2 linked regions of the Bythopirellula goksoeyrii genome follow. The protein of the gene in region 1 interacts with the protein of each later gene in a pairwise test. Links are inferred from orthologs where the notes say so. Each region holds a gene or a part of one and is shown in the gene's direction. Other genes may lie near its edges. The genes, in order: ctaD and Pr1d_RS20430.

What was found.
Region 2: the proteins of ctaD (region 1) and Pr1d_RS20430 interact in binary tests that used the Escherichia coli proteins (3 or more experiments, as listed by UniProt). The link is inferred for Bythopirellula goksoeyrii from one-to-one orthologs.

Annotation. Positions count from the first base shown.
Region 1 is NZ_CP042913.1:5,443,249-5,458,633, forward strand. What follows is about bases 4,334-7,347. They hold ctaD (cytochrome c oxidase subunit I), read left to right. Parts: upstream 4,334-4,733; coding sequence 4,734-6,962; downstream 6,963-7,347. Other genes in these bases: coxB (cytochrome c oxidase subunit II), read left to right, coding at 4,334-4,737; Pr1d_RS21560 (cytochrome c oxidase assembly protein), read left to right, coding at 6,959-7,347. Outside these bases: Pr1d_RS21535 (FMN-binding glutamate synthase family protein), read left to right, coding at 21-1,631; Pr1d_RS21540 (hypothetical protein), read left to right, coding at 2,125-3,372; Pr1d_RS21545 (hypothetical protein), read left to right, coding at 3,499-3,726; more of coxB, read left to right, coding at 3,790-4,333; more of Pr1d_RS21560, read left to right, coding at 7,348-7,777; Pr1d_RS21565 (hypothetical protein), read left to right, coding at 7,774-7,998; Pr1d_RS21570 (QcrA and Rieske domain-containing protein), read left to right, coding at 7,995-8,534; Pr1d_RS21575 (cytochrome b N-terminal domain-containing protein), read left to right, coding at 8,755-10,209; Pr1d_RS21580 (NAD-dependent malic enzyme), read left to right, coding at 10,400-12,061; Pr1d_RS21585 (alpha-keto acid decarboxylase family protein), read left to right, coding at 12,099-13,790; Pr1d_RS21590 (NAD(P)/FAD-dependent oxidoreductase), read right to left, coding at 14,130-15,385. UniProt on the Escherichia coli protein: Cytochrome bo(3) ubiquinol oxidase is the terminal enzyme in the aerobic respiratory chain of E.coli that predominates when cells are grown at high aeration.
Region 2 is NZ_CP042913.1:5,172,857-5,188,181, reverse strand. Bases 10,891-13,844 are described here. They hold Pr1d_RS20430 (pyridoxal phosphate-dependent aminotransferase), read left to right. Parts: upstream 10,891-11,776; coding sequence 11,777-12,913; downstream 12,914-13,844. Other genes in these bases: Pr1d_RS20425 (formylmethanofuran dehydrogenase subunit A), read right to left, coding at 13,045-13,844; Pr1d_RS20435 (DMT family transporter), read left to right, coding at 10,891-11,699. Also shown: Pr1d_RS20485 (ABC transporter ATP-binding protein), read left to right, coding at 1-840; Pr1d_RS20480 (ABC transporter permease), read left to right, coding at 1,005-1,796; Pr1d_RS20475 (SCO family protein), read left to right, coding at 1,793-2,464; Pr1d_RS20470 (DUF420 domain-containing protein), read left to right, coding at 2,617-3,114; Pr1d_RS20465 (hypothetical protein), read left to right, coding at 3,206-3,424; Pr1d_RS20460 (hypothetical protein), read left to right, coding at 3,450-3,953; Pr1d_RS20455 (YeiH family protein), read left to right, coding at 3,997-5,448; Pr1d_RS26385 (hypothetical protein), read left to right, coding at 5,501-5,809; Pr1d_RS20445 (BlaI/MecI/CopY family transcriptional regulator), read left to right, coding at 5,934-6,329; Pr1d_RS20440 (M56 family metallopeptidase), read left to right, coding at 6,540-10,583; more of Pr1d_RS20435, read left to right, coding at 10,788-10,890; more of Pr1d_RS20425, read right to left, coding at 13,845-14,667; Pr1d_RS20420 (putative sulfate/molybdate transporter), read left to right, coding at 14,810-15,325. UniProt on the Escherichia coli protein: Shows aminotransferase activity with methionine and histidine as substrates, and to a lesser extent also with phenylalanine.

The DNA of each region.
Region 1 (15,385 bases):
AAGAAAGCGGTCCCCTTATCATGTATGCTGCGGCTCGTGTCGTTTGTTTTATTGTTTTTCTCTTGGCGCTCTTGTGTGTTGCGTTGGGAGTGTGGGTCTCGCCGTATTTTTATTGGGGGTTGGTGGTGTTTGCCCCTCTCTCCTTGCTGGCGGTTTGGGATATGGTGCAGAAGAAGCACAGCATTTGTCGCAACTATCCGCTGTTGGGTCGTTTGCGATTTCTGCAAGAGGCGATTCGCCCCGAATGGCATCAGTATTTCATTGAGAGCGATACCGATGGTCGCCCCTATAGTCGGGTCCAGCGGACGCTTATTTATAAGCGTGCCAAGAACATCGATGGTTTGCAGCCGTTCGGTACGGAACTCGATGTTTACGGTGACGAATACGAATGGCTTACCCATTCGATTGCTCCTCATGAGAAAAGCGAGGAACACTTTCGCACGAACGTCGGCGGCCCTGACTGCAAGAAGCCTTATTCCTGTTCGCTGATCAACATCTCGGCGATGAGCTACGGTGCGATCAGCCCCAATGCGATTCGGGCACTCAATAAAGGGGCCAAGCTGGGGGGCTTCTATCACACGACCGGCGAAGGGGGCTTGAGCTCTTATCACAAAGAGAACGGCGGTGATCTCGTCTGGCAAATTGGCACGGGTTACTTTGGCTGCCGCAACGACGACGGCACCTTCAACTCCGACATGTTCGCCGAGCAGGCTGTGATTGACTCCGTGAAAATGATCGAGATCAAAGTCTCACAAGGGGCCAAGCCGGGGCATGGTGGTGTGCTTCCTGCCGCGAAAGTTACGCAAGAAATCTCGAACGTCCGCCGAGTCCCCATGGGACAGGATTGCATCTCGCCACCCGGCCACAGTGCCTTTCACACTCCCGTTGAAATGTGTCACTACATTCAACAGCTGCGCGAGCTCTCCGGTGGCAAGCCCGTAGGGTTTAAGCTCTGTATCGGCCGACCCCATGAATTCATGGCCATCTGCAAGGCGATGCGTTCGACGGGGATCCTGGCCGACTTCATTACGGTCGATGGGGCCGAGGGAGGAACGGGCGCTGCACCACCCGAGTTTTCTGACAGCCTGGGGACTCCCTTGCGCGAAGGATTGATTTTGGTACAAAACTGTCTCGTTGGCAGTGGCCTGCGCGACAAAATTCATATCGCGAGTTCCGGCAAGGTCGCCTCAGCGTTTCACGTTGCCCGCAATATGGGATTGGGAGCCGACTGGTGCAACATCGCCCGCGGGTTCATGATGGCCGTCGGCTGCATCCAGGCTCAGTCGTGTGACACCAATCGCTGCCCTGTGGGCGTCGCCACCCAAGACGCCAAACTCCAGCGAGCGCTGGATGTCGGCGACAAGAGTCAACGGGCATTCCATTTTCATCACAACATGATGGAATCCTTGTCCGACATCGTAGCGGCCGCCGGACTCGACCATCCCCAAGAATTCAAGCCGGCTCACTTCTGCAAACGAATGGGGCCAACGAAGCTCCGCACCTTTGAGCATGCCTACGATTTTCTGGAGAAAGACGAACTTCTCCAAGGAACCGACCATCCGCACTACAAACTCTGGTGGGAGGCAGCTTCAGCGGATACCTTTGCCGCGCAGGTGGATCTGATGAGCTAATCTATGGGCTGCTTCTGGCTGCCACTCGAATCCATTATTCTCACCACGGATGCGCACTGATAAGCACGGATGAAATTCTTGATACTGTCCTGTCTGTGCTACTAACGATTGACGTTTTCGCAGCTTGCAAACAAATATTTTGAAAACGCAGAGTACGCGGAGGCGCAGAGGAAGAAAACAATGGGAATTCTCTGCGAATCTCTGCGTCTTGGCGTCCTCTGCGTTTCAATGGTTTGTTTTGAACAGAAGAACGCAGCGGAAACGGAGGGCGTGAAAATCGCACTCCACTCAACAATGTCCCTTCTTCTCTGTTTTCTTGGTTTCCTCCTGTTCCAATTATTGGTTGTGGCTAGTGGCCGCGCTGGGTTTCGTCCGTGCTAATAGTTCGATCTCAATTTGTCTAGTTGACCTCAGAGGACCTCCGGTTTATCCTCAGAAAGCATCAGCAGGCGTTTGCCCACATTCGACTACTCTTGATAAATAGGATATTTCGATGAGTTTCGATCTTCTCACTTACCAACATGTAGGCGACAAGAAAAACTCAGATTTCTTTGAAGAGTACCGCGTCAAGATTTATGAACGACGCCTACAGAGCGGGCTCGATCAACTGCTGGGAAAAATGCGCGGCGTCGTGATTCAAGTAGAGACCGGCGATGCGATCTCCTATCTGGAAGAACTCTATTTGATGTCGCCCTATCGGTTGGCGGCTGCTTACCGCAGCGACACGCATAATATCTATGTGATGGTGTCCGAAACGCGGTTTCCGCGGATCTTTGTCATCGAGCCTCTGGACAAGAACTTCGAAGACGACGTCAAGCGGCTCAACATGATTTACCCGCTGGCGAGGGCCAAGCCGAACGCACGCTACATAGGTGAAATCTTCCACACGACGAGCGTACGCGAGACCTGCAAAGTGCTCGAGTCGCACAATGTGCGATTTGTCTATGATGGGGACGAAGAGAACCGCCTCTATACGAACAAGCCGTTCGCATTCACCGAGCCATCGGACTTCACTTTCAACCGAGTCGGCTACACCGAAGCGGACCTGGAAGACTACGACGAACTCAATTTGGGCACTCGCTTCGAGTTGACGCAAGATCAACTGGCGGAACTTGAGAAACAAGCCGAATTGGGCAAAGAAGCTGGCATTCATGAGTTGCTCCGAGGGATCGACCATATGGCGACGCGGATTCTGGCGGGTGAGCGCGAAGATGCCATCCTCGAGTTTCTCACGATGTCGAACTACTATTTCTGGGGCGCCTACAACATCCACGAGATGAATTCTTCGACCAATGTGAATCGCAATTCCCACGTCGAGGACGACAAAGAATCGCCGGCCAAGGTGTTCACCGCCAACAACACCCCTTCGTTTATCAATTCGTTTGAGAATCTCCCCATGCCGACTGAGGACTTTGTGAGAAACTTCGGTCGCCGGATGCACCACATTGCCTACGAGGTCGTGGACGGAGATCATCCGAGCGGCGTTAAGAACGTTGACTACGTCGTGGGAAAACTGGGAACACTCGGCGTCCCGTTTCTGGCCCACGTTGTTGGTGAATGCAAAGACTCGCCTGATTTGAAGCAGATCTTCTCGAAGCATTCCAAGTATTCGATTCTTATCACCGAATACGTCGAGCGGTGCCACAAATTCAAAGGCTTTTTCACAAAACAAAACGTGGCTTCGCTTACAGAAGCCGCTGGCAAAGATGAACGTTACACGCACGGCCATGTGTTTGATTAGTGGCGGATGAGTTTTGGAGCAGGAGAAAACAGAGAGAACGGAAAAGATTTGAGCAGGAATCCTTGGAGCACGATCATCATCATTTTTTAGCCACGGATTGACACGGATGAAACACGGAGAAGAAGAATGTCTGAACCACATCCGTGTTTCATCCGTGTCAATCCGTGGCTTATTGTTTTTGCAAGCCGAGAGATCGATATCATGAACAAAAGCCTTTTCACTCAACTCGCTGTGTTTGTCCTGGTGCTCATTGGGCTGAATTTCTTTTTTCATCTCCACATCTCGATCATCGGGAGTTTGCTCCTTACGTTGGGGCTCTCATTTGTTATGCGGCTCTTGCAATCGAATACGTAACCGAATAGGGTGTTTATTTCACTGGTCGTACTTGCAAGGGTTTAGAACTGAAAGACAGACGCTATGTTTCCTGTATTTCAGCCAGAATCTCCGGAAGCGCAAGCGATATACGATCTCTTTCTGTTAGTGCTCGCCATTAGCGCCGTCATCTTCATCATTGTGGCGGGGTTGATCGCCGTCGCGATTTGGCGGGGCCGCTCCCGAGCAACAATGCCCAAACAAGATTTTGGGAGCGAGAAAAGGGAAATCTACTGGATGGTTGGGCCCATCCTGGTCGTGTTCTGGATCACAGCCATCAGTGCCAAGCTCATTCTCACGGTGAACGCTTTCCCCAAGTTTCACCCTCAGGGACTTGACTCCTCTGAGGTCGAGGCTGACTTGACCGTTACGGGTCACCAATGGTGGTGGGAGGTCGAACACAACGACAGCGGCATCATCGAAGCCAACGAGATCTATATTCCCACGGGGAAGAAGCTACGGGTCAAACTGCAGTCGGCTGACGTGATCCATTGCTTCTGGGTTCCGCAACTTGCCCGCAAGATGGACGTCATCCCGGGGCGCGAAAACTATATTTGGCTCGAAGCTACAAAACCAGGCACCTACCAAGGTCGCTGCGCCGAATATTGTGGCAATCAACACGCCTGGATGGGTTTCAAGGTCTATGCCCTCGAACCTGAAGAATTCACCAAGTGGGAAGCGGGTGAAAAGGTTGCCCCCGGCACATCAACCGAGTCGGATGCGGTGAAGGGTGAAAAACTTTTCTTCGCCCACACCTGCTCGAATTGTCATACCGTCGAGGGGACCGTCGCCCAAGCGACTATTGGCCCCAATCTCACACGAATCGCATCCCGCAAGGAGATCGGCGCTGGCGTGCTCAAGAACTCGACTGAGAACCTCACTCTGTGGTTGAAGAATCCCCAGGCAATCAAACCGGGATGCAAAATGCCAGACTTCAAACTCACCGAAGACGAGGCGAGCCAAATCGCCGCATATCTGGAGTCTTTAGATTGAGCACCGACGTCGCCACACCCTACGAACCCGTTGAAGTGGACTCCACCACGGGATTGCTCTCCTGGGTCTCCACGGTGGACCACAAACGGGTGGGCATCCTCTACATTCTGCTGGCCGTCTTCTTTCTATTGGTGGGTGGCATCGAAGCGGTCTTAATTCGTACCCAGTTGGCGATACCCAACAACACGTTCCTGTCGCCCGAGGTGTTCAACCAACTGTTCACCATGCATGGCACGACCATGGTGTTCCTGGTGGGCATGCCGTTTTTCACCGGATTTTCCAACTATCTGGTTCCCCTGATGATCGGTGCTAAGGACGTTGCCTTCCCCCGACTCAATGCGATGAGTTTCTGGATGTTGCCCTTTGGGGCGTTCCTCTTGTACTTCAGCTTCCTCACGGGCGCAGCACCGAATGCGGGCTGGTTTTCCTATGCACCTCTCTCCACCAAGCCTTACAGCTTGGGACCGGGAATCGACTACTGGCTTGTCGGCCTCATTGTGATGGGTGTGGGATCGATCGCGGGCGCGATTAACATCGTGGCAACCGTATTGTGCATGCGCGCCCCCGGAATGAGTTTGCAACGCGTGCCGTTGTTTGTGTGGATCATGCTGATGCAAGCGATGTTGATCGTGGTGACCATTCCGCCGCTCAACTCCGCGATGGCACTGCTGTGCGTCGATCGCTGGTTGGAAGCGGCATTCTTCGAGCCGGTGCGAGGTGGTTCGGCCCTGTTGTGGCAACATTTCTTCTGGATTTTTGGACACCCGGAGGTCTACGTCTTCGCTTTGCCGGCGTTTGCCATGGTCTCAGAAGTGATTCCCGTCTTTTCCCGTAAACCCATTTACGGCTATGCCTTCGTGGCGGGGTCTTCGACGGTCATTCTCCTGCTGAGCTACAGTGTGTGGGCCCACCACATGTTTGCTGTGGGGCTGGGAACGAGTGCTAATATCTTCTTCTCCGCGATGACGATGCTCATTGCCCTACCGACCGGCGTGAAGATCTTCAACTGGACCGCCACCATGTGGGGCGGCTCGATTCGGCTCACCACGTCGATGCTGTTCGCCATCGCGTTCCTGATCCAGTTCGTGATCGGTGGCCTGACGGGCGTCATGTTTGCTGCCGTGCCGATCGATTGGCAAATGACCGACACCTATTTCGTTGTTGCGCACTTCCACTATGTACTGATCGGCGGGGTGGTGTTTGCCATCTTCGCGGCAACTTACTATTGGTTCCCCAAGATGACCGGCCGCATGCTCGACGAGCGGCTGGGCAAATGGCAGTTCTGGCTCTGGCTGGTCGGCTTTAATGGCACGTTCATGGTCCAACATTTCTTGGGTGCCATGGGAATGCCTCGTCGCGTCTACACCTATGCCGACAATCCTGGCTGGGCCCTGCTCAACGGCATTTCTTCGTTTTCGGTGATCTTCATGGTGGCGGGGACGCTTGTGCTCATCTGGAATATTGCCAAGAGCCTGCTCCATGGCGAAAGGGCAGGCAACAATCCTTGGGACGCCTTCACTCTGGAATGGGCGACGACTTCCCCTCCGCCAGAAACCAACTTTGACACACTCCCCGAAATAAAAAGCCGTCGCCCCGTTTGGGACCAGCAGCATCCCGATCTTGCCGACTGGAAGTTTGCCAAGACCCCCGAAGACCGTGGCCGTCGCCCCGATCGGGCGAAAGTCTGCGCCTGGGCTTTCGTGATTTCCGAAGCGGTGTTCTTTGTGCTGTTGTTGGTGACCTATGTCGTGTTTAACTCACAAGCCACCGGTGATGGGCCCACGGCAGAGAACTCGCTCGATGTGAATCGCACGGGTGTTTTCAGCTTGATCTTGATCGCCAGCAGCCTGACGTTCTGGATCTCGGAACGGTGCTTGCGAGTCGGACGTCGCGGGCCATTCTTGTTCTGGCTGGGGACAACTATCCTGCTAGGCATCACCTTTCTCATTGGCCAGGGCTGGGAATACTACGGTCTTATTGCTAACGACATCACGATCGACCGCAATCTGTTTGCCTCGACGTTTTTCACCGTCACGGGTTTTCATGGGCTACACGTTACCGCCGGCGTCATTGCTCTGGCGATCATGTACACCCTGGGCCGACAGAACCATCTCACCCAAGAACACGCCAAACCCTATGAGGCGATTGGCGTCTATTGGCATTTCGTCGACGTCGTATGGATCGTGGTTTTCTCGATCATTTATCTAGGAGTATTCCAGTCATGATGAGCGAAAAATTATGGTACTGGACTTCGCCGGTGTGGCTCGTGGTAGTCATGCTGCTAGTTGGCTATTTAATTCTTGCGCGCGGTCGTAGCCGTACTCAACTGGCAATCTTTCTGCTGGGGCTCATTGCCTTAACCTTGGCATTCGTATCACCTGTGGGCGTGTTGTCCGACGGTTATCTCTTCAGTGCCCACATGGTGCAGCATCTCGTGCTGCTCTTGGTGGTTCCGCTGTGCATTTTGCTGAGTTTACCCAAGCAGCAAATGTCACAATGGTTCAACCGCCCAAAGTTCGACCGCTTCGGCAGACTGCTGGCGATTGCATCGATCGGCTGGATTTGTGGTGTGGGCGCAATGTGGTTCTGGCATGTCCCCACCCTGTGCAGCACCGCCGCCCAGCGGCCAGCGGTCGGACTCCTGCGTGACCTTTCGCTCGTCCTGGCAGGTCTGGCGTTCTGGTGGCCGATCTATGCACCTTGCGCTCGCTACCGACTCGACCCCTTGCGCGGCATCGCCTATTTGTTCTCCGCCTGCCTCGGCTGCACGCTGCTAGGCATTTATATCACCTTCGCTCCACTCTCGGTCTGCCCGGTTTTCGCCAGCCCCGTCGATCGTATTGGGATTCTGAACTCCCTTTACGATGCAGGCATCACGCCGGGGATCGATCAACACATCGGAGGGTTGATGATGTGGGTGCCACCTTGTGTACTTTATGTGGGAGCGATCATCAGCCTGCTTAGCCGTTGGTATTCAGACGTCGAGCCAGAATCACCATTTGTACCCGGCCGAGCCAAACCAAGTGGGGTAACGCTATGAATGAATCGGAATCAACCATCAAAACCGATCAGGTTCCGCGTCCCACCTACGCACCTATCGCCATGGCGATGGGTACCGCGATGACTGTCTGGGGACTCATGGCACCAAGCCTCAACATCCACGCCATGTGGTACATGTCGATTGCTGGAGCAGGGCTTTCGACTTGGGCCATCAAGAGTTGGATTGGAGAAATCGTCCAGCAATGGGAAGCAAACCGATGAATAAAGAGTCAAACGACCAAACCTGCTGCCAAGATCTGGACGACCGCCGCTCGTTCTATGCTCGGCTCTCGATGATCCTGTCGGGAGTCATTGGCGCCTTGATCGTTCTGCCGGGAATCGGCTTTGTGCTGGCCCCAATTTTCAAGAAGACTGAACAAAAGTGGCGCACCCTAGGCAAAGTGGATGCTTTCAAAGAAGGGGCCACGGTGCTGGTTAACTTTGAAGACCCATCGCCCGAGAAATGGGCGGGTGTTACCGCGAAGACTGCCGCCTGGCTGCGACGGGTGGACGATGCCAAGTTCATTGCGTTCTCGATCAACTGCCGCCATTTGGGCTGCCCCGTCCGCTGGGAGGAAGGACCAGAATTGTTTATGTGTCCCTGCCATGGTGGTGTTTACTACAAAGATGGCACGGTCGCGGGTGGGCCACCACCAGAACCCCTCGACCGCTACCAGGTCCGCGTCCGCGATGGCAATGTAGAAATCCACACGGCTGCAGTCCCCCTGACTACTACATTGACATTTGATAAGTCTTGACTCAAGCATTTGCCCTAACCTGAAAAATAAAACCTGTTACCACAAGAACAAGAAAAGGAAGAAATAGAACACAGATGAACGCTGATTGGGCTGATTTTCGCCGATCAGAAAAAATCAAATCTGCATCAATCCGCTGAATCCGTGTTCATCCGCGGTCTATTTCTTCCCTAGATTATCTGATTTTTCGAAATAGTTGCCAAGTCACTGAACCAATTCATCCATGAAACAACAACTACAAGCCACATGGGACTGGATCGACAACCGCATCGGTTTTACCGAATGCATGATGCCTTACATTGCGCATACGGTCCCCCGCGACGCGCGCTGGTGGTATGTTTTCGGCAGCGCCACATTAACGGCTTTTATCGTTCAAGTTGCCACCGGCATTTGTCTGGCGATGGCGTATGTGCCAGGGGGGGATGAGGCCTATGAGAGTCTGAAATACATCACCGACGAGGCCCAATTCGGCTCCTTGGTCCGCGGCATGCACGCCTATGGTGCCTCGGCGATGGTCACCCTGGTGGTGATTCATTTGGTGCAAGTCTATTTGCACGCGACCTACAAGTATCCGCGCGAGCTGAACTGGATGACGGGCGTCGTGCTGTTCTTTGTCGTATTGGGGATGGCCTTTACGGGGCAGCTATTGCGCTGGGACGCCAACGGCGTGTGGTCGGTTTTCGTCGCGACTGAAATGGCGTCCCGCACACCCTACATTGGTCCGATGATCTCCCACTTCTTGCTAGGTGGCGAGACCGTGGGGGGGTCCACGCTCACGAGGTTCTTCGCCTACCACGTATTCATCATGCCGGGGATGATCTTCGCCGGGGTCGGTTTGCACTTGTTCCTGTTGTTTCGCCACGGCGTGTCGGAGATGCCCAACGTCGATCAGCCCGTCGATCCGGCGACCTACAAAGAAGAATACGAAGCGAGACTCAAGAAAACGGGAGTTCCGTTCTGGCCCAATGCCATGTGGCGCGACGTGGTCTTCTCGACCTTGGTCGTAGGAGTCATCGTCGCATGCGCGGCCATTCTTGGTCCCCCTGCCCTGGATGCATCCCCTGACCCGGCAAACATCCATGCTGACCCGATGCCTGACTGGTACTTCTGGTGGTACTTCGCTGTGTTGTCGCTGCTACCCCCTTCCTATGAACTCTGGTTCATCCTTGGTGTGCCGGTCCTTGGTTTCCTGGTGCTCTTCTTCCTGCCTCTTTTTTCCAACAAGGGCCACCGCGCCCCGAGCAAGCGGCCCTGGGCAGTTGGCATCGTGATTGCAGCTTTTGCCAGCTTCGTCGTGCTTACGGTTTATGGATACCGTGAACCCTGGTCGCCAGATTTCGGAGTGGAGGAATTACCGACGAGTGTGATAGGTGCCGAACAAGGCCCCGTCTTCGAAGGAGGAAAACTTGTCCATTCCAAAGGCTGTATGTATTGCCACGACATCAACGGCTACGGCGGTCATCGTGGACCCGACCTTTCGAACATTGGAGAGCAACTCACCCGCGACGATCTCATCATCCGCATCAACAACGGCGGCTACAACATGCCGTCGTTCGCCAGCAGCTTGAATTCCCAGGAACTCACCAAGATTGTCGACTTCTTGATGACGAGAGTCGAAGACAGGACTGAATCGAGTACCTCAGACAATGCAAAGGATCACGCGGATGATCGCGGATAAGAAGAGTGGTAACAATAGAGCCGAATGGCGAGAAACCCCAACTGTAGCTGGATTCGCAAGAATTCAGACGAAAAAATGATAAGGAGATCTTCGAATTGTTGCGTATCCGACTACCATTTTGATTCGCGGGCAAATTCCTCCAATCCTCAAGAGATCTTGAAAAATACTCCATCTAAATGAGACCAAAACAATGACTTCCCCTGTACTCAGCGATCCCGAAAAGACTGGCATCGACCGTATTGAGGACCCGTTGCTTAACAAGGGCACGGCGTTCACTCCCGAAGAACGACAGAAGTATCGGCTGCTCGGGCTGTTGCCGCCGCATATTGACTCTTTGGAAGAACAGGTCGTGCGGGCCTACGATGCCTTCAGTGCTGAAGAAACGGATCTTGACAAGCATATTTTTCTGCGTGAATTGCAGGATGAGAACGAAACCCTATTTTACCGACTTCTGCTCGAACACGTCGCAGAAATGATGCCGATCGTCTACACCCCCATCGTCGGCAAGGCCTGCGAGGAGTTCAGCCACATCTACCGTCGCGCACGGGGTGTGTTCGTCTCGTATCCCGATCGCGAACTGATGGATGACATCCTCTCGCACGTCGATCGAGAAATAGATGTGATTGTCGTCACCGATGGCGAACGGATTCTCGGGCTCGGCGACCAGGGTGCTGGGGGGATGGGGATACCTATTGGAAAACTTTCGCTCTATTCTCTCTGCGGAGGAATCCATCCCGCACGGACTTTGCCGATGCTGCTCGATCTAGGCACAAACAACGCCGAGCGCATTGACGATCCCCGTTACATTGGCTGGCGGCACGAACGGATCAAGGGCGCAGAATACGACAACTTCATCGAGCAATTTGTCGAAGCCGTCATGAAGCGGTTCCCCAATGTGCTGCTGCAATGGGAAGACTTTGCCTCGGTCGACGCCGAGCGAATACTCAAGAAATATCGCGACCGCCTCTGCACGTTCAACGATGACATTCAAGGCACCGCCGCCGTCACCTCCGGCACGATCCTGGCTGCCATTCAGTCGGCTGGTGGGAAGCTCGCCGACCAACGTTTCGTCATGCTCGGTGCTGGCTCGGCAGGGGTCGGTATCACGGGCCAATTAGTCGGTTCGATTGTTGCCAGCGGCAAGAGCGAAGCGGAAGCGCGAGATATGTTCTACGTCATCGACCGCAACGGCTTGTTGCACGATGGCCGCACAGATCTCGATGAGGTGCTAATGCCGCTTGCACAAAAGCAAGCCAACCTGGCAGGTTGGGACTGCGACACCAAAGGCTCGATCAGTTTTGCCGATGTGGTGCGTAATGCCAAGCCGACGGTCCTCGTCGGTGCCACCGGCCAGCAAGGGGCTTTCACTGAAGCCATCATCCGCGAGATGGCGAGTCACACGGAGAGGCCCGTCATTTTCCCCCTCTCGAATCCCACCTCCCATGCCGAAGCCATCCCGGCAGATCTTTTGAAATGGACTGATGGCAAGGCGCGAATCGCCACCGGCAGCCCGTTCGACCCAGTTGAGTACAACGGCAAGACGCACGTCATCTCGCAGTGCAACAACAGCTACATCTTCCCCGCCATGGGACTCGGTATCCTGGCGGCGAAAGCCAACCGTGTCACCGACGGCATGTTCACGGCCGCCGCCGAAGCACTCAAAGAATGCTCCCCGGCCCTTGCCGATCCTACTGCTCCACTCTTGCCGCCGCTAAGTAAGATTCGCGATTGCGCCCGGCACATCGGTATTGCAGTGGCCCGGCAAGCTCAACAAGACGGCGTTGCGCAAACAACCGTCGCCGAAGAGTTGGAGAAGCGAATCGATCAAACGATGTGGACGCCACAATACTGATTGATTCCCCACCGTTCCCACAAGATAAGAGGCTGACATGTCAGAAAATAACTGGACCGTAGGCAAATACCTCGCCGCTCGACTCGCTGAATTGGATGTCCTCCATTACTTTACCGTTCCCGGTGACTACAACCTAATCCTCCTGGATGAGTTTCTCAAGATTGACCAACTAAAGATGGTCTCCTGCTGCAATGAACTCAACGCCGGCTACGCTGCAGACGGTTATGCTCGCGCAACTGGCGGATTGGCTGTTGCAATAGTCACTTACAGCGTGGGAGGACTCAGCTTGCTCAATGCCGTTGCCGGCGCCTATGCCGAAGACCTACCGCTCATCGCCATTTCCGGAGCACCCAATACAAACTCTACCTCTGAGTATGAAGTGTTGCACCACACTCTGGGAGAAGTCGAGTACGATTATGTTCGTGAGATATTCTCTCGTGTAACTGCTGATGCAGTCACGATTCAACATCCGGCAGAAGCACCTGCGCAAATCGATCGGGCTCTCGAATCGGCATTGCGAACTCGCAAGCCAGTCTATCTTGAAGTCGCTAGCAACATTGCCGCGGCTTCCGTATCAGCACCCAACCCGCGAGACTTTACCACTCGGCTCCCCAGCGACCAGCGGTCTCTCGATAGTGCAATTGAACACGCCGCGACGCTACTCAATGCGTCGAAAAAGCCTGTCCTCTTGGCAGGTGCCAAACTGCGAGCCGGCAAGGCAGAAGCAGAGTTCAGTGCGCTCGCCGACGCCACGGAATATGCCGTTGCTATCCAGCCCAACGCCAAGAGTTTCTTCAGCGAACAGCACCCTGGCTATATGGGTGTTTATTGGGGGCCCGTCAGTACACCTGGCTGCTGTTCCATCGTCGAGACGGCAGACTGTTGCCTGTTGGTTGGCACTGTCTTCACCGACTACACCACAACAGGGCACACGACGCAGATCAATCTGGGTAACTCGATCCAGGTCCACACCGACTGCGTGCAGATTGCCGACCAGACCTACAGCGACTTGGCGATGAGCGATTTTCTTCAAGGGCTCACGAGCAAGCTCCATCGCAACAACACATCACTCAAAGCTTTTCAGCGAATCAAAGAAGACCGTCCACCAAATAAGAGCGGTTCCTCCGAAGAGCCATTGAGCACGCGGCAACTTTTCACCCACATTCAGCAAATGTTGCTCCCCGAATCTTCGTTTATCGCCGAAACAGGTGACTCGTGGTTCAACGGTATCAATCTCGCCTTGCCGCAGGGGAGCCGCTTCGAGATTCAAATGCAGTATGGATCAATTGGCTGGTCCGTAGGGGCCACACTCGGCTATTGCCTCGGTTGTCCCGAACGAAATGTGATCGCCTGCATCGGTGACGGTTCCTTCCAGCTCACCGCTCAGGAAGTCTCAACAATGCTCCGCTACAACGCGAAGCCGATCATTTTCTTGATCAACAACGGCGGCTACACCATCGAGGTCGAAATCCACGATGGACCGTACAACAACATCAACAATTGGAAATACTCCCAACTTATCGACGTCTTCAATGGCGAGGGAGGAAAAGGCTGGGGCTGCCAAGTTAAGACCGAGGCAGAACTCGCCGCGGCCCTCAGCAAAGCACTCACCCACGACGGCCTCTCGCTGATCGAAGTCCATGTTGACCGCGACGATTGCAGCGAAAACTTGCTGGAATGGGGCGGCCACGTAGCCAAAAACAACGGTCGGCCGCCTCGGCATCTGTAGTGTCGCCCGGTCCCACCGTGCCGGTACAGGCACCGATACCTCCGGTCTATTCCGCTTTAGCATAAGCTGCATGCGCGGTGTTGTCTTCGTGCCGCACTCCGAACCAGCGGAACACCAAGCATATGTCAGGCTCCGACCCCGGCGAGAATATCGAGTAGATTTTCACAAACATTTTGGCTCATCTTGATTTCCTTGTGATTTTATTGCTTCAAAGTCCGCTCTATGGGTTAAGAAGATTTTTAAACGCAGAGTACGCTGAGGCGCAGAGGAAGGGAGAGAAGAGCTTGCGAATCTCTGCGCCTCTGTGTGCTCTGCGTTTAGTCTTTTCAGTGCCTCGCTTCAACTGTTACTCTCTTCATGGTCTTCATCGCTGAGAATGATTCGTTTGCCGCGTTTGTGGGTTAGCAGGTTCCAGCCCCAGTCAACAAACACGCTCGTTTTTTCTTCGGCGCTGCTCAGGAGATGCAGGTGGATGCCCAACCAGGCGAGCCAGGCGACACGGCCAGTCAATGTCCCCCCCTTCGGCAATTCGACAACTGCCGCTCCGCGACCGACTTGGGCCATGGTTCCCTTGTCATGGTACTTGAATGGCTTTACTTCTTTCCCTGCAATTATGTGTGTGATCGCCTTGCCGACATAGTGCCCCGCTTGCAATGCGACTGCGGCGAGTCCCGGCAGTGGTTTGCCTGACTCAGCTTCAGTAGTCGACGCGATGTCACCAATGGCAAAGGCGCCGGGGTGATCCTTGATCTGTAAATCGGGGCCAACAGGCACATGCCCACCCGGGGCGAGTTCAATTCCCAGTGACGCAGCAATAGGATTCGCCTGCAAGCCCGCTGCCCAGACAAGAGTGTGTGTCTTCACTTTCTCACCACTGGCTAGTGTGATTTCCTTCGCTCCGACTTCTGCCACACCAGATTCTGTCTGCACCTCTACGCCGCGCTCCTCCAAAGCCTTACGGGCATAGTCGCGCAGTTTCGGTTTGAAGGGAGCAAGGAGATGGGGCGAATGTTCGTAGACAATCACCCGCGCCTCATCGATCGGCAGATTGGGGTAATCTGCTTTGAGTTCCGTGTGCAACAGGTCGGCCATTGCCCCTGCCAGCTCAGTTCCGGTGGGGCCACCGCCGATGATACAGAAACTGAGCGCCCCGTCATCGATCAATTTCGGTTCTTTGTCGACGGCCTCTAGCGTCTTGAGAATGTGGTCATGCAATCGAATCGCATCGTTCATCGTATAGAGCGGCAGCGCGTGTTCGGCGGCGCCTGGCGTGCCGTGATAATTGACAATTGCCCCGAGGGCCAGCACCAGATAGTCGTAATCCAGAGGTGACATACCGTCCACTACGACTTGCTTCTTGGCCAGATCGACGCTGTTTACTTCGCACTTGTGAAATACCACATTGTTGTGGCGATGCAGCAAATCACGAACTGGGTATCCGACTTCAGTCGGGTCGAGCTCCTGGGTAGCCACTTGATACAAAAGCGGCTGAAAGGTGTGATAGTCGTGCTTGTCGAGAATGGTAATCCGCACCGGCGCATCCCGCAACTCTAGCACGGCGCCTACGCCACCAAATCCAGCACCCAAGATCACGA
Region 2 (15,325 bases), 270 kb from region 1 along the record:
GTATTTGTCTTTCTGGGTCCCAATGGCAGCGGAAAGACGACTCTCTTTCGTGTGCTTTCGACGCTGATTCCGTTGCAAGAGGGTGAAATTACTATCCTGGACAATGATCTGCGCCGATCGGCCAACGCAATTCGCAGCAAACTGGGGGTCGTATTCCAGGCACCGAGCCTCGATAAAAAACTTTCAGTCGCCGAGAATCTCCACCACCAGGGAAAACTCTATGGACTCGGCGGCAAAGAACTCAAATCACGCATCGATCAGATGCTCACCGCTGTAGGAATCGCCGATCGTGCAGGGGATCTCACCGAAACACTTTCAGGAGGAATGCGCCGCCGCGTTGAACTTGCCAAAGGCTTATTGCATCGCCCGCAACTGTTGCTCCTAGATGAACCCTCCACCGGTCTCGACCCGGGAGCCCGTAGCGACTTGTGGAAATATCTGCATCAGATTCGTGAGTCCGATGGCGTAACAATTGTCCTCACGACACATCTTCTGGAAGAAGCCGAACGAGCCGACCGAATTGCGATCATGCACACCGGCAAATTGGCCGCATTGGACACCCCCGCTGCTTTACAAGCCTCGGTTGGTGGCGATGCGATCACCATCCGCACGCCGAGGCCCACTGAACTCGCCGATGCCATTCGGGTAAAATTCAATTGTGACGCCACCGTACTCGATGGCAGCGTGCGACTCGAACAACCTGAAGGGCACCAATGGATAGCCCGCTTGGTCGAAGCGTTCCCCGAGGATATCGAAGCCATCACCCTTGGCAAACCGACACTCGAAGATGTGTTCATTGATCGCACGGGCCATAGGTTTTGGAACGAAAGTCAGGAGTAGATTGTTATCTCGTTTGCAGTAAGAAATAGAACGCAGATGAACACGGATTTGGCAGATGAACGCAGATCAAAGTGATTGGTTTATTTTTCATCTGCGTCAATCAGCTGAATCTGCGTTTGTCCGCGTCCCATTTTTTTTGCATGAACTGACGCTAAAGGGGCAATATGAATATCACTCAGGAAGCAACACCAGTACCCGCACTCCCCGTGGTCCTCACCTTGGCGCAGCGCGAACTCGTGCGCTTCTTCCGCCAGCGTAACCGTGTGATCGGTGCGCTCGTGCAGCCGATCATGTTCTGGGCATTGTTCAGTTTGGGCCTACGCGGCAATGACCTAGGTTTCGAGTTTTTCTTTCCCGGCACAATTGCGATGATCCTCTTGTTCACAGCCATCTTCGCGACGATTTCAATCATCGAAGATCGCCGGGAAGGATTCTTGCAATCGGTCCTCGTGGCGCCCGCTCCGCGCTGGGCGATGGTCTTTGGAAAAATAGTCGGTGGGGCAGCCATTGCACTCTTGCAAGCCCTGATGTTTCTGGCACTAGGCTGCGTGACACTTGGATTGCCCGGTTCACCGCTCGACATCGTGATGTCGGTCTTTCTCATGGCCGTTCTTGCTATCGCACTCACCGGCTTGGGATTCTTTCTTGCCTGGCGGATGGAATCAACTCAGGGATTCCATGCCATCATGAGCGTGTTCCTGTTTCCCATGTGGTTGCTCTCGGGGGCTTTATTTCCTGATGATCCAGAAAGCTGGATCACGCTTATCTCACGTTTTAATCCTCTCACCTACGGCGTGGCAGGTTTGCGCCACTATCTCCACTTCGGCGATGAGAGTATGGTTAATGTATTGCCCAGCTTGCCGGTTTGTTGGGCAGTCTCGCTAGCGTTTGCCACACTCATGGTAGTGCTTTCCTGGCGTATCGCCGCGACCCGCACGACAGGAGATTTGCTGTGAAAAGTAGTATGCTCCCCTATTGGTTATCGCTCATGGTGCTCTTCGTTGGCAGCTATGGCATTTGGACCTGGTACAAAGTGCATCAAATTGAAGCGGAGCGTTCCGTGGGGGGAATTCAATTCGATGGCCCACCTCTGGAGGAATTTGAACTCACCGAGCGCAGCGGCGAACCCTTTCGTTCAGAAGCCATGAAGGGCAAGGTTTGGGTTACTACGTTTTTCTTCGCCAGTTGCCCCGGCCAATGCCCCCGACTCAACGCCAATATCAAGTTTCTGCACGATAAGCCTGAACTGGAGGACGTCACTTGGGTAAGCATCACGGTCGATCCCGACAATGACACGCTCGAAGTACTCAGTGAATACGCCGACCGATATAAAGCAGATCCCGAACGCTGGCTCTTTTGCACGGGTGATTTCGATTACATCAAGCGCGTTGGCGAAGACATCATGAAGATGCCCGTCTCCTGGCGAGGACACAAGGACTACGCCGTGGTGATCGACCGCGCGGGCAAGGTCCGCGGCATGTACGACGCCACCAGCATCAGCCAATCGGAAAAACTGCGCAAGTTGCTCTTGGAATGTTTAGCGGAGGATCCACCTTCTGAGACTTTCTCCAACGAAATCGCTTCGGCAAAGAACCGTGGCCTCCCGGCCACGGCTAGTAAGTGAGTAGTAGTCGCTAGCTGTCATCCCGATGGGAGCTCCGCGACCAGAGGGATCTGGGTTGCAGTACGGAGAGACATCGATAGCGAGTAATTGTTCCAACTAGATTCCTCAGGTCGTACAACTCCCCTCGGAATGACAGTTCGCCTTTCAATTCTATGAATCCACTATTCTCACTTGCCGTCAATCCCCTGGTGCATCTCAACGCGGTTCTCAATTCGATTGCCACTGTCTTGTTGGTCTTGGGATTTGTTCTTATCAAGCGTGGCCACCGACAGGCGCATGGCTGGGTGATGCTTTCCGCGTTTCTGGTCTCCTGCCTGTTCCTGGTGAGCTACCTGACCTATCACTATTCCGCCGGCAGTGTGCGATTCACGCATCCCGGATTCGTCAAAGTCGTCTACTTGGTGATCCTTGTTACTCACGTCGTGCTGGCCATGACCGTTCCGTTTCTCGCCGCAGCGACGATTGCCTACGCCTTGCTGGGCACGGGTTTCAAGAAAGCGAGCGAACTGCCAGCAGAGGACCGCAGCCGCTATCTGGCCAAGCATCGCAAAATAGCCCGCTGGACGCTGCCGATTTGGCTCTATGTGTCGATAACCGGCGTGGTCGTCTACGTAATGCTCTACCACCTCTGGCCACCCGCCGATCTCTGATCTAAAATAGAGGCACAGGATAATGAATATGCCTTCCAATATGCCGCAATCAAGACACTGGTTTCATATAGCGATGTTCGCATTTGTCTGCATGGCTATCGCGCTCCTCACCTCCGACGCAATTGCCTGTCCCACCTGCAAGGACGTGTTGGCCGACGACGATCCTCTCTCCCAGGCACGAGCCGCCGGCTACTTCTACAGCATCCTGTTCATGATGGCGATGCCCTTCGTCTTGATCGGCACTTTCGGCGGTGCAGCCTACCTCTCGATCCGCCGCGCCCGCCAACGCGAACTCGAATCGAACGTATAGCCGCGACCCCGCAGGAGGGCGCGTCATGCCTGCTCCACAAAGTAAACATTGGTGCATCTTCTTCGTTGCCGTCGTCGGCTTACTTCTCATTGTGGTAGGGCTCTATTTCGCCGCGATGAGCAATCCTCAGCGGTATTCTTTGAACGTCGAAGAGGATAGGAAAATCAATCTCTTCGGCGGCTTAGGATTGGGTTGTACACTCACTGGTCTGGCCGTGCTGATGACAGCCGTAGGATACAACACGAGAACGATCCCCTCTCAGTATAGAACGAACACAAATAGAGGTCTGGGTGTAGGCGTCCTGCTTCAGTTAATTGGGTTGCTACTTTCATTGACTGGAGAAGTGAGTGTCCTGATTGCAGTTGCTTTTGTCATCGCTAGTTTGCCGGCAATGGTTTGGGGCTGTATGAATTACGCGCAAGGCAAGGGATTTTCAAGCAACGTGAGATGGCTCGGTATTCTTGGAATGGTCGGCTTGATCCTGCTCATGGTATTGCCGAACAAAAATTCGATACCAATTGACGAATAACCTTTTTCGTCAAATGGTGTTTGCACTCTTTACATGGGAAATCATGCCTGAAACAGCAAATGAAATCGATCCACCCCCCTCGACGCACCCCAGCCTCTTCACCGAACTACGCACCTCCGAAGATTGGTGGGCTGTCTGGTGTGGTGCAATTCTGCTCGCACTCTCGTTCGTCGCCGTCTGGTGGAGCAATGCGCAGCTTCTTTCCGAGTTGCCACTGAGTGGCGATCCGGTCGAACTCTCCAGCCCGTTGGAAGCCTGGCTCGCCAAGCCCAGTTCGTGGCGCAGCAATCCACTCAATGCATTCTCACAATCAGACAGTTCAAGAACTCTACCTATCAGCACCATCCCAGGAATTGTCGGCGCATTTGCAGTGATCGGGGTGCTGTTCGCGCTGGCGATTCGCTTACGTGGCAACTCAGCACGTGATTTTTGGAAGGCGTTTCCCTTAGTTTTCCTGCTGGCCACATTGGCCTACGTCATGGCCGGGCAGAGTGTCATCAAAGCCTACAATTTGGAGTACGCCCTCTGGGCGCTTGCCGTCGGCTTGATCATTTCCAACACGGTCGGAACGCCTGCCCTACTCATGCCGGCTATCCTAACCGAGTTCTACATCAAGACCGGCCTCGTCCTACTTGGCGCCGAAGTGCTCATGAGTCGTCTTCTGGCCCTTGGGCTACCCGGCATCTTCGTCGCCTGGGTCGTCACCCCGATCGTACTGATCAGCACATATATCTTTGGTCAAAAAGTGCTCAAGATCGAGTCGCGATCGCTCAATATAGTTATCTCCGCCGACATGTCCGTCTGCGGGGTCTCCGCCGCAATTGCCACCGCTGCCGCCTGCAAAGCCAAGAAGGAGGAACTCTCGCTGGCCATCGGCATGTCGCTCACATTCACCGTCATCATGATGGTGGTCATGCCCGCGATCATCAAAGCGGTTGGCATGGACGAGATTCTCGGCGGGGCCTGGCTGGGGGGAACGATCGACTCCACCGGTGCCGTCGCCGCCGCTGGTGCCGCGCTGGGGGATCGTGCGTTGGAAGTGGCCGCAACCGTAAAAATGATCCAGAACATCCTCATCGGCGTCGTCGCCTTCGCGGTTGCCATCTACTGGGTGACATGTGTTGAGAAAGACCCCGAGGGGCATCGCCTTGGTGCTATGGAAATCTGGTATCGCTTTCCCAAGTTTGTCATCGGTTTCGTCCTGGCGTCTGCGGTGTTCTCGCTCCTCTACGTAGGACTCAACCACGGCCCCGAACTAGTCGACGCCACGATCCAGGGTTCTACCAAGACTCTGCGCGGCTGGTTGTTCTGTCTTGCCTTCGTTAGCATCGGCTTGGAAACCAATTTCAGAGAACTGACGCCCTATCTTCGCGGCGGCAAACCGCTCGTGTTGTACTTATGTGGCCAGACGTTGAACTTGTGCCTGACCCTATTCATGGCCTGGCTGATGTTCCGCGTAATCTTCGCCGATCACATCAACCAGATGGTTCCCTAGCAGTATGTCAGAAATCTCTTCAAGTCATTCCCGCACAGGCGGGAACCCAGAGTTGAGACGTGACACCTGGATTCCCGCCTGCGCGGGAATGATGGGCTTGCTACGCTTACTAGCAGTCATCTGTTTGATCGCCCTCGGTTGGCTCGCCGTGTTGCCCTGGCTCGCAGAACAACCTCGCATGAAGTCCCACCTCGACTGGCTCGAAGCTGAGAAGATCGACCCCAGCGCGATGTACTATACCGAACTCGAAGCAATGGAAGTAATCCTCCACCGCGATCGCCAACCGTTTAGCCGCATCTCCGTAGGGGAGCGCTCCCCATGCACTGCGCCCTCCGTTAGCCGCGCCTGCCGAGTAAAATGAGGCGGAGCGAAACGCGTCATCAGAAAACCTTTTCAAAACCCGAGGACATGTCTTGACAGCCACCCCGTGGTGTCAATATATTAACACATGTCAATCGATTAACACCTGCGATAGGGACTCAATCGTGCCCAAAAAGAAACCGGCAACACACACTCTGGCAACCCGCGAACAGCAGATCATGGACGTGATCTACCAACTGGAGCGAGCCTCCGTCGCCGACGTGCGCCAGCGCCTGGCCAACCCCCCCAGCTACTCCGCGGTCCGCACCATGATCGGGCACCTCGAGCGCAAAGGCCTGATCCGTCGCGACCGGTCCGACGTGAAGCACTATTATTCACCCGTCCAGTCGCGGCGCTCCGCCAGCCGCTCGGCACTGCGGAGTCTCATACAAACGTTCTTTCCAAACTCGCCCGGAGATGCTTTGGCCGCCCTGATTGATGACTCGGCAAAGCATCTGAAGGAAGAAGACCTGGACCGATTGCAACTGGCCATTCAGAAGGCACGGAAACAAGAGAAGTAACCCAACGAGTTGCCGGATCGTAGCAAAAAGGTTTGAACATGAAGAAACAAAGAAGCAGTGGAAGAAGAAATAGGCCGCAGATAATCGCGGATTTAGCAAATTAACGCGGACGGGTTGTTGTTCGAATGGAATGATCTGCGCACATCCGCCCAATCCGCGAATATCCGCGGTCCTTTTCTTCTCAAGTACCTATAACAGCGATTCAATATCATGAGCCACGATTTGTTCTCCGAATACTTTATGCTCGATATCATTCTGAAGTCGCTTCTCTTGATGTCGATAACTGCGGCTGGAGCTTTCCTTCTTCGATATCGTTCGGCGGCGACCATTCATCGCTGGTGGGTTTTGGGATTTTGCGGGTGCCTCATCATTCCCGTCGTTGCTCTTATTTCTCCAACTTGGAATTTGCCGATCTTACCGACCTTGCCGCTCGCAGAAGAGCCTCGATTCTCTGTCCCCCCGCCGAGAATAGAAAAGCAGGCATTGCCAACTGCAGGCAGTCTGGTGGCACGCGTGCCAGTTCAACAAGTCACGCCTGTCAGCAAAGAAAAGTCACACACCCCGGCGAAGATTCGACAACCAACATCAGAGAATCTGTCTCCAACATCCGGGTCCCCTCGGTTCTCCTGGACACTTCTCCTGGGAGCTTTTTGGTTTGCCGGAACCCTAGCTTGCCTTCTTCGCACAACATGGCAACAAGTATCGCTGATGCGCTTGTTGCGTCGCTGCACCAAGGTTTACGAACAATCATGGAAAATCGCTCTGCAGGAAGCGGCAAGTTCGCTGGGACTGCGCCGCCAAGTAACGCTGCTCAAGCTACTGGAAGCCCAATCGCCTTTGACCGCCGGTCTCGTTCGCCACACCGTGATTCTACCGCGAGATGCTGATCAGTGGTGTCCACAGCGTCGCCGTTTCGTACTGCTCCATGAACTGGCCCATGTGAAACGGCACGACGTACTCGCTCAGTTGATAGCCGGACTTGTATGCGCACTTTACTGGTTCAATCCCCTTTGCTGGGTCGGCCTCTTTCAAATGCGCAAACTGCGAGAACTGGCCTGCGACGATCTGGTGATCGCCTGCGGCCAACCTCAGACCGACTACGCCGACGTGCTGTTAGACGTCGCCCGCTCTTATCGCCATCGCACCCTTTCCACCGTCGTCGGCATGGCCCATAGCTCCAATGTGGAGAATCGTATTATGGCGATTCTCGACAAGGCCCGGTCGCATGTTTCGCTAAGCCGCAAAGCGGCTCGAGTACTGTTGGTGGCGGCAACGGCGCTGGTGCTAGTAATTGGTTCAATGCGACTGGAGTCACAGGCGGAGCCTGTCTCGAACCTACTTGCACAGGAAGCCGGAAACGATAAGACGGCCGAATCGAAGGTGCAAAACGATTTGCTTCGAGAGATGCGCATCCGCATCCTCGACGACGGAGGGAAGCCGCTGGAAGGTGCGATGCTGACCGTTGGGATTTGGTATCCCGAAGGGTACGAAGGCCCACGCACGGAAAAGATACACACAGCCGACGCTGACGGGACAGTGGTGCTTCAAATACCGAAACGGCTCCACATTCTTCGGCTATGGCCAAAGCAATCGGGATACGTCGGTGAGTTCAAGAATTTTTCGGAGGGAAGCCACCGGGATGGCGAGTTGATTCCCGACGAGATCGAATTTCGGCTAGCAAAGGGGCACAATCTTGGCGGTCGCATTGTCGACTCGGAGGACAATCCCATCGAAGGAGTCCATGTTCGCGTGCAGGTCGAAGACAGCTCTGAATCGATCAGCACTTGGTTGACTGATTCGTTCGGACAGCCAACAGTAAAGACGAATGAAGAAGGGCGGTGGAAACTTAATTCAGCACCGGCGCATCCTGATGGGGGGACCGACTATTCATTTTATCTAAAACTCAGTCACGACGACTATATCAGCGACGTGAACTGGGGTGACGTCCAAAAAGCACAAGGTGTTGGTGCTGCCGAGCTTCGTAGCGGCGAAGCGACGATCATTCTCCAGCGGGGAAAGTCCGTATCTGGAATCGTCACCGACCACGAGGGAAACCCAGTTGAGAAAGGGTGGGTCGTTTGGAGCGATGAGCCGTACTTCTATGACGGTGTATACGAGAAGGAGGTCAATGCGGACGGCACCTTCCGCACACCGCCGCTCTCAGCTGGAAAACACCCGATCACGATAGTAGCCCCCGGTTTTGCAGCACAGCGGCGTATGGTTGAGGTAGGGAATGATTCGAAACAATTACGTTTCGAGCTTCGGCCAGGCAAGCGCATTGAGATCCGCTTCGTAGACACGTCTGGCAATCCAGTCTCCAAGGTTGGGGTGTATCTCGCCAATAGCAGCAATCCGGATACCTGGAACGGTTCGAATGCACTTCACAATCACAAACACCCAAACGTCCCCGACTATGGTGTTCCTCGAAGGGCGGATGAAAACGGTGTCTACGTGTGGGATTGGGCGCCTGAAGAACCCGTCAAGTACAGCGTTGGCGCAAAAGGCTTCGCTCCTCAAGAGATTTCCCTCGTTGCCAAAAGCGATCCCCACATTATCACGTTGGCGGACGCGCGGGTTGTCGTTGGTACGGTGAAAGATGCCACGACTGGTGAGGAAATCGAGAAGTTTCAGGCCATGCCCGTTATTGTCTTCCGCCCCAACTTTTTCAGCACACGCTACTTGGATACAAAGCAGGGGGCCAACGGCCGCTACGAGCTGCCTCTAACGGGTAGTGGCGACCTTGAGGATCGCTATCGCGTTCGTTTCGAAGCAGATGGCTATCGGTCTATTGTAAGTGATCAGTCGTATGGCCCGCTGGATGGACGGGCGATTCACAACGTCCAACTCGAACCGGCAGCTGCTCGTGAGGGTCGAGTTGTCGATGCTACCGGCGCGCCGATTGAGGATGCCATGGTGATCGAGGGGACTCCGACTTGGGTTCCCTCAACGAGCAATGGAGAGCCGGATGCCTATGGAGAGCGAATCGTGCGGACCGACAGTGGCGGTCGCTTCGTTTTGAACGCAACCGCCGAACTAGTACGAGTCCGTGTTCTGCACGACCTTGGCGTCTTTGAAAAACTCTTCGATCCTGAGGAGGACTCGATCGGTGACATGCAACTCCAGCCGTGGGCAAGCATCTCGGGGAGATTACTGCAAGATGGCAAGCCAGTTGCCGGTCAATCCATCTATTTTTCTCCCATGCCGAGCGGACAACTTGGAGAACCACGTTTTCAGGATTCTTATTATGCGCAATCAGACGATCAAGGGAGATTCCAGTTCGATCGCTTACCACCCATCCAAGGTAGCCTCCGCGCCTCCCTCGGCCCTTGGCAAGATTCGCCGCTGACTTCAAGTCCCTCGATGCCACTTGAACTCAAGCCTGGCGAGCAGCGAACCGTAAATCTAGGTGGCGAAGGAACGACGATCACCGGCCAAGTGGTCGAAACTGGTCGCGAAGATACGAAACTCAGCAAGCAATGGTCGCTGAATTACTTGATTTCACGGGATCGAGGAATCGACATACCAGCTCAGTTTGCAAGTTGGAGTTTCGACCCGAGCGATGGTGTTCAACCCTCGTGGTTGCGTAATCCAGGATTTCATGATTGGCTTGGGACTCGCGAAAACTATTTCGTCAAACTATCACCCGAAGGGGACATGCAAATCAACGGCGTCCCACCGGGAACCTATGATCTCGTCCTGCAACTCTACGAACAACCCGCCGGCTGCCTCGTCGAAACCATCGGCTCAAAAGTGGTAGCGGTCGAAGTCACTGAGTCCGACCAAGCCACCGGCACCAAAGACCTCGGCAAGATTGAGGTCCCCTGTCGAGCCGGACCCCGCGTCGGTGAGAGCATGCAGGTATACAAATTTCTCGATCCCAGCGGACAAGAACGCACCATCTTCGATATGAAGGGGCGCTACGTGTTGATGCACGTCTGGGCAAGTTGGTGTGCCTCTTGTCTCGAGCATATGCCCGAGATGAAGGCCACGCTCGATGACCTGTCTGAGCAGCCAGTCACTTTCGTGGGCCTGAACATCGACAAGGACCGCGATCAGGCCAAGCAACTCGCCGAGCGTAACGGCTGGAACTGGTCACAAAATTACCTCGGCGACGACTCCGACATGGCCCGCCAACTGGCCATCAGTTCCGTACCGACGTATTTCCTCATCGGGCCCGACGGCCTGTTGGTCGCTTCGTCGATTGAGTGGTCGGAGATCAAAGAAAAGCTCCGGTCTGCGCTCGAACAGGAATAGTCTCTCGCAGAGGCGTGGAGACTCAGAGAAGAAAAAAACTCTTCTCTGCGACTTTGCGCCTCTGCGAGAGATAATATGTCTTTGTCACTCCTCACATAGCCGTGAGTCGGGTATTCTGCATTCTTTTCCATGTCCATGTTCGAGTCGATCCGGCTCACCATTTTTCATTCCGCAATCCGCTTTCCCCATTCCGCATTCCCCTCCATGCCCTACCTCAGTTTCTTGTTCATCTGTCTGACCTGGGGCACCAGCTTCATCCTCATGGATCGCGCGGCGGTGGCGCTCGGTCCGCTGACCATCGGCATGTGCCGCCTGTTGGGTGGGGCCTTGGTGCTGAGCCTCGTGTGGTGGTGGAGAGGGCCCCGAGTACGAATCGCTCCGAGTGACTGGAAGCATGTACTCTTTGTGGGTGCGCTCGCCAATGCCTGGCCATTTACGGTATTGCCCTACGTGATGACCCAGGCCAACGAGCATGGTTATTTCGGTTTGATGGTCACACTCGTGCCCCTGGTGACAATCCTGGTTTCAATCCCGATGCTGGGAATCTGGCCCACGGCGCGGCAGATGATCGGCGTGATCGGAGGGCTGATTTGTTTGGCGGGAGTTGTACACGATGGCGCGCAGCGGGGCATCTCACCCTGGGTATTGGCGTTGGCACTGACGGTGCCCGTCACTTACGCTGCTGGGAACACGTACATCAAATGGAAACTCGACCACCTGCCGTCGTTACCGCTCACCGTGTTGTTCCTCGCCTGCGGAGGGGCGCTGTTGGTGCCACTGCAGTTCGCAACCCGGTTCCTCGCCGAGACGGGGTTGGGTGGACCGTCAAATCCTCACGGCTGGCCGATGGCAATCATATCGATTGCGCTGCTAGCCGCCTTCAGCACGGGACTGGCTATCTTGTTGTTCATCCAATTGGTAAAACACCAAGGTCCATTATTCGCCGGGATGGTCACGTATGTGATCCCACTGATCGCCATCCTGTGGGGCCAATACGATAGCGAACAACTCACGACACTACAAATCGCGGCGATGGCCGGCACTTTGGCAATGGTCGCCCTGGTGCAATGGGGCGCCGCAAAACCCACGCTACCGCAGCAGGAACCGTTGGCGTAAGATAATACGCTGAACCGGCGACTCGTCGAGTCGCGGCTACCACATTCCCAATTCCGCAATCCGCATTCCGAATTCAGATGTCCCATCCCTGGCTCGCACAACGTACGAACGACTTCGATAGCTCTGGCATCCGCAAGGTGTTCGACTTGGCGGCGAAGATGGCCGACCCGATCAATCTTTCGATTGGCCAGCCCGATTTCCCCGTGCCAGACGCTGTGAAGGACGCGGCAGTCGACGCGATTCGTGGCGACAAGAATGGCTACAGTCTCACGCAAGGGATTCCCCCCTTGCGCGAAGCACTCCAGGCGCGTGTCGATGCCGAGTATGGACATACCGATCAGCGCGTGTTGGTCACTTCCGGCACGAGTGGTTCGCTCGTGATGGCGATGCTGGCGCTGGTTGATCCGGGCGACGAAGTCATCTTCATGGACCCCTACTTCGTGATGTACCCGGCTCTGGTCCGTATGGTAGGCGGCAAGTGCGTGATGATCGACACCTATCCAGATTTCGCGATTGATCCAGACAGGATCGCCGCGGCCATTACGCCGCGAACGAAATTGATTCTAATCAACAGCCCCGCGAATCCTACCGGAGTCGTGGCGAACGAGGAAAGTATGCGGGCGGTCGCCGAGTTGGCCGCCAAGCACAATATTGCTCTGTTGAGTGACGAGATTTATCGCACATTCAGCTATGACGGTGTGCCTCCCAGTCCTGCCAAGTGGAACGATCAAACCTTGGTCGTAGACGGGTTCAGCAAAACCTACGGCGTGACGGGATGGCGGCTCGGCTGGATTCATGGACCGGCGGCGATCATCGATAAGCTCACCATGTTGCAGCAATATACGTTTGTCTGTGCACCGCACCCGCTCCAATGGGCCGGGCTGGCAGCACTGGAAACTGATATGGGCAAGCAAGTTGCCGAGTATCGCAAACGCCGAGATTTTGTCGTAGATGGCTTGAAGGATGCGGGCTACGAAGTAGCGCCCCCCGGAGGAGCTTTCTACGTTTTTCCCAAGGTGCCTACAGCAAAAAAACGCGGGCCCGCAGGGCAGGGGAGTGGCGCCGATTTTGTCATGCGGGCCATCGAGCGGGAACTACTCATTATCCCCGGCAACATCTTCAGCGAGCGCGACACCCATTTTCGCATCTCCTATGCGGCCTCGATGGAGACACTAGAGCGAGGGTTGAAGGTGCTGCGGGAATTAGCGGAGTAGTAACATGTCATTCCGCGGGAGTAACACGACCGAGGAATCTGGGTAGAACCATCACTCGCATTCAAGTACGTGTTGATTTTGCCACCCAGATCCCTCTGGTCGTAGAACTCCCGTCGGGATGACAGAAGAACCTATTCCACTCCGTAGTTCGCGAAGTTCACCGAGTAATTGTCCTCGAACCAAGCCTGGATGTCTGGTTCGACTTCACGATCGTAGTCCGCATCGACATGCAGGATGTTCCCCTGCGGAGTGCTGCGGATCTCTCCTTGCTCGACTACAATTTCGCCCGCTTTGATCACCATGCGTGGGAGTTCAAACATCGTCTCCTGGTTTTCGTTCGGCGTGTAGATCGTGATATCGGCAGCGGCACCTAGTCCTAGGTGGCCCTTGTCGATGAGCCCCAAGATCTTAGCCGGGCCAGCACGGGTGATGATGGCGATTTCGTTGAGCGTGTATTCTCGGTCCAGATCAGCGAGTGATGATCGTTTCACGACATTTGGGTGGCAACTCTTGAGCATGTCGCTGCGATACGTACGATCCATCAAGAGACGAATGATCTGTGGATAGGCAAGAAACGATCCACCGTTGGGGTGATCGGTACTCATCATCACCTGCCAGGGATCCTCGACCATCAGATACCATTCCAGGCCGATGGCCCACTGCAAAGCATGAATGAGGGACTTGTTCTTGTATTCGATCGGAGAGATGCCGCAGCCGGCTTCCATCTCCACGTCGCAGCTAATCCATTTGCGACCGTAGAGATTTGCCAGAAAATGCCCCAAAGGCCCGTCGCCAGTCATGCTCGTGGTTTCACCAAACAGCACCTGCCCCACATCGACGGTCAATTGTGGATGGGTGTTGACGTAGTCCGCCAGTCCGGCGACCTTGCTGGAGAAGGTTCCTTCGTCGGCATCCCCGCCGCCATAGCTGTGGAACTGGATGTGCGTCAGATGTCCTCGACGATCTTCAAGGGCCCGCATGGTTTCGAGGGTCGTCTGCCAATTGCCGGGCATGCCGAGTTGATTGCAGTGAATGTGTACCGGGTGCGGCAAACGTAAGTCCGCAGCCGCCTGAGCGACTTCGCTAATGATTTGCCGTGGCGTTACATCGAAGTGGGGCACAGTATCGTCGAGACCCGTGTTGCGCGAACCGTTGCGTCCTTTCCAGGCTTCGACGCCGCCAGGATTTACCAGCTTCGGCGCGTAGCCTTTGCCTCGCGACAACAGCCAACCAATGAACGCCCGTAGCTTAGCAGGCTCTTTGTCACGGATGCTTTTCATCACGTAGTGGTTGTTACCCATCAACAGGTAGCAACCTTTATCCAGGCATGGCGTGTCCGCAAACTCAGCATGGGCATGAGCCGCCAACAGCGGCGGTACTGCGGCATCGAAGGCGGTTGTGTAACCCAGGGCCGCGTACTTGTAGCCGGTGGCAAACGTGCTTGGTACACTTCCCATGGTACCGCTACGCGTCCTCGCAGTGCGACGGACTGGCTCCGCGTTTCGCCGGTCATCGGGCCGCAGTTTACGTGCTGCGTTCACTTTGGGGCCGGCGATATGACAGTGCATATCGATTCCGCCCGGCATTACGACCAAGCCGCTGGCATCGATTGTGCATGTGGGACGGATTTGCGGATCGCTCGGTGGAGCGACGATCTTGCCTGCTGAGATCCACAGATCACGCACTTCGCCATCGATCCCATTGGCTGGGTCGTAGAGTGTGCCACCGCTGATTTTCGTGAATTCTTTAGACATCGTGAGTCGCATTCTACTTCGATACTGGAATTCTAGCTACCTTCTTCAGGGACTGGTTTCGCTTCCAAACCACGCTCTTGCGAGCGTAGCTGCGAGATTCCGATTCTTGTGAAACGATTGTTGATATTGGATAATGTCGACCATGAACGATGCCGATTCCCAAACAAAACACTCCAACTCTGCCTGGATCCGCTTCGACCGGAACGAGTTGGCAGGAAGTTTTGGAGATATTGGAACCGATCTCCCGCTGATTGTCGCAATGATCCCAGCAGCCGGCCTCAATGGCTCGACCGTTTTTATCGTCTTCGGTCTGTTGCAAATCCTCACAGGGATTCTTTATGGCGTGCCGATGCCGATGCAACCGCTCAAAGCGATGGCGGTGTTAGTCATCACGCAGAAGATCGCCGGTGATGTGCTCTTCGGTGCTGGTTTGGCGATTGCTGTTATTATGCTCGGTCTGAGCCTTACGGGTGCCTTGACTTGGCTCGCGCGGGCGATTCCCCGTTGTGTGGTTCGGGGAATTCAGTTTGGACTTGGTCTAAAACTGGCTTCGATGGCACTCAAGGATTATGTCCCTTCGCTAGGAACGAGCGGCTATGTCTTGGCCATGGTTTGCTTTATTATCGTCGTGCTCCTTTGGGGAAACCGTCGTGTGCCC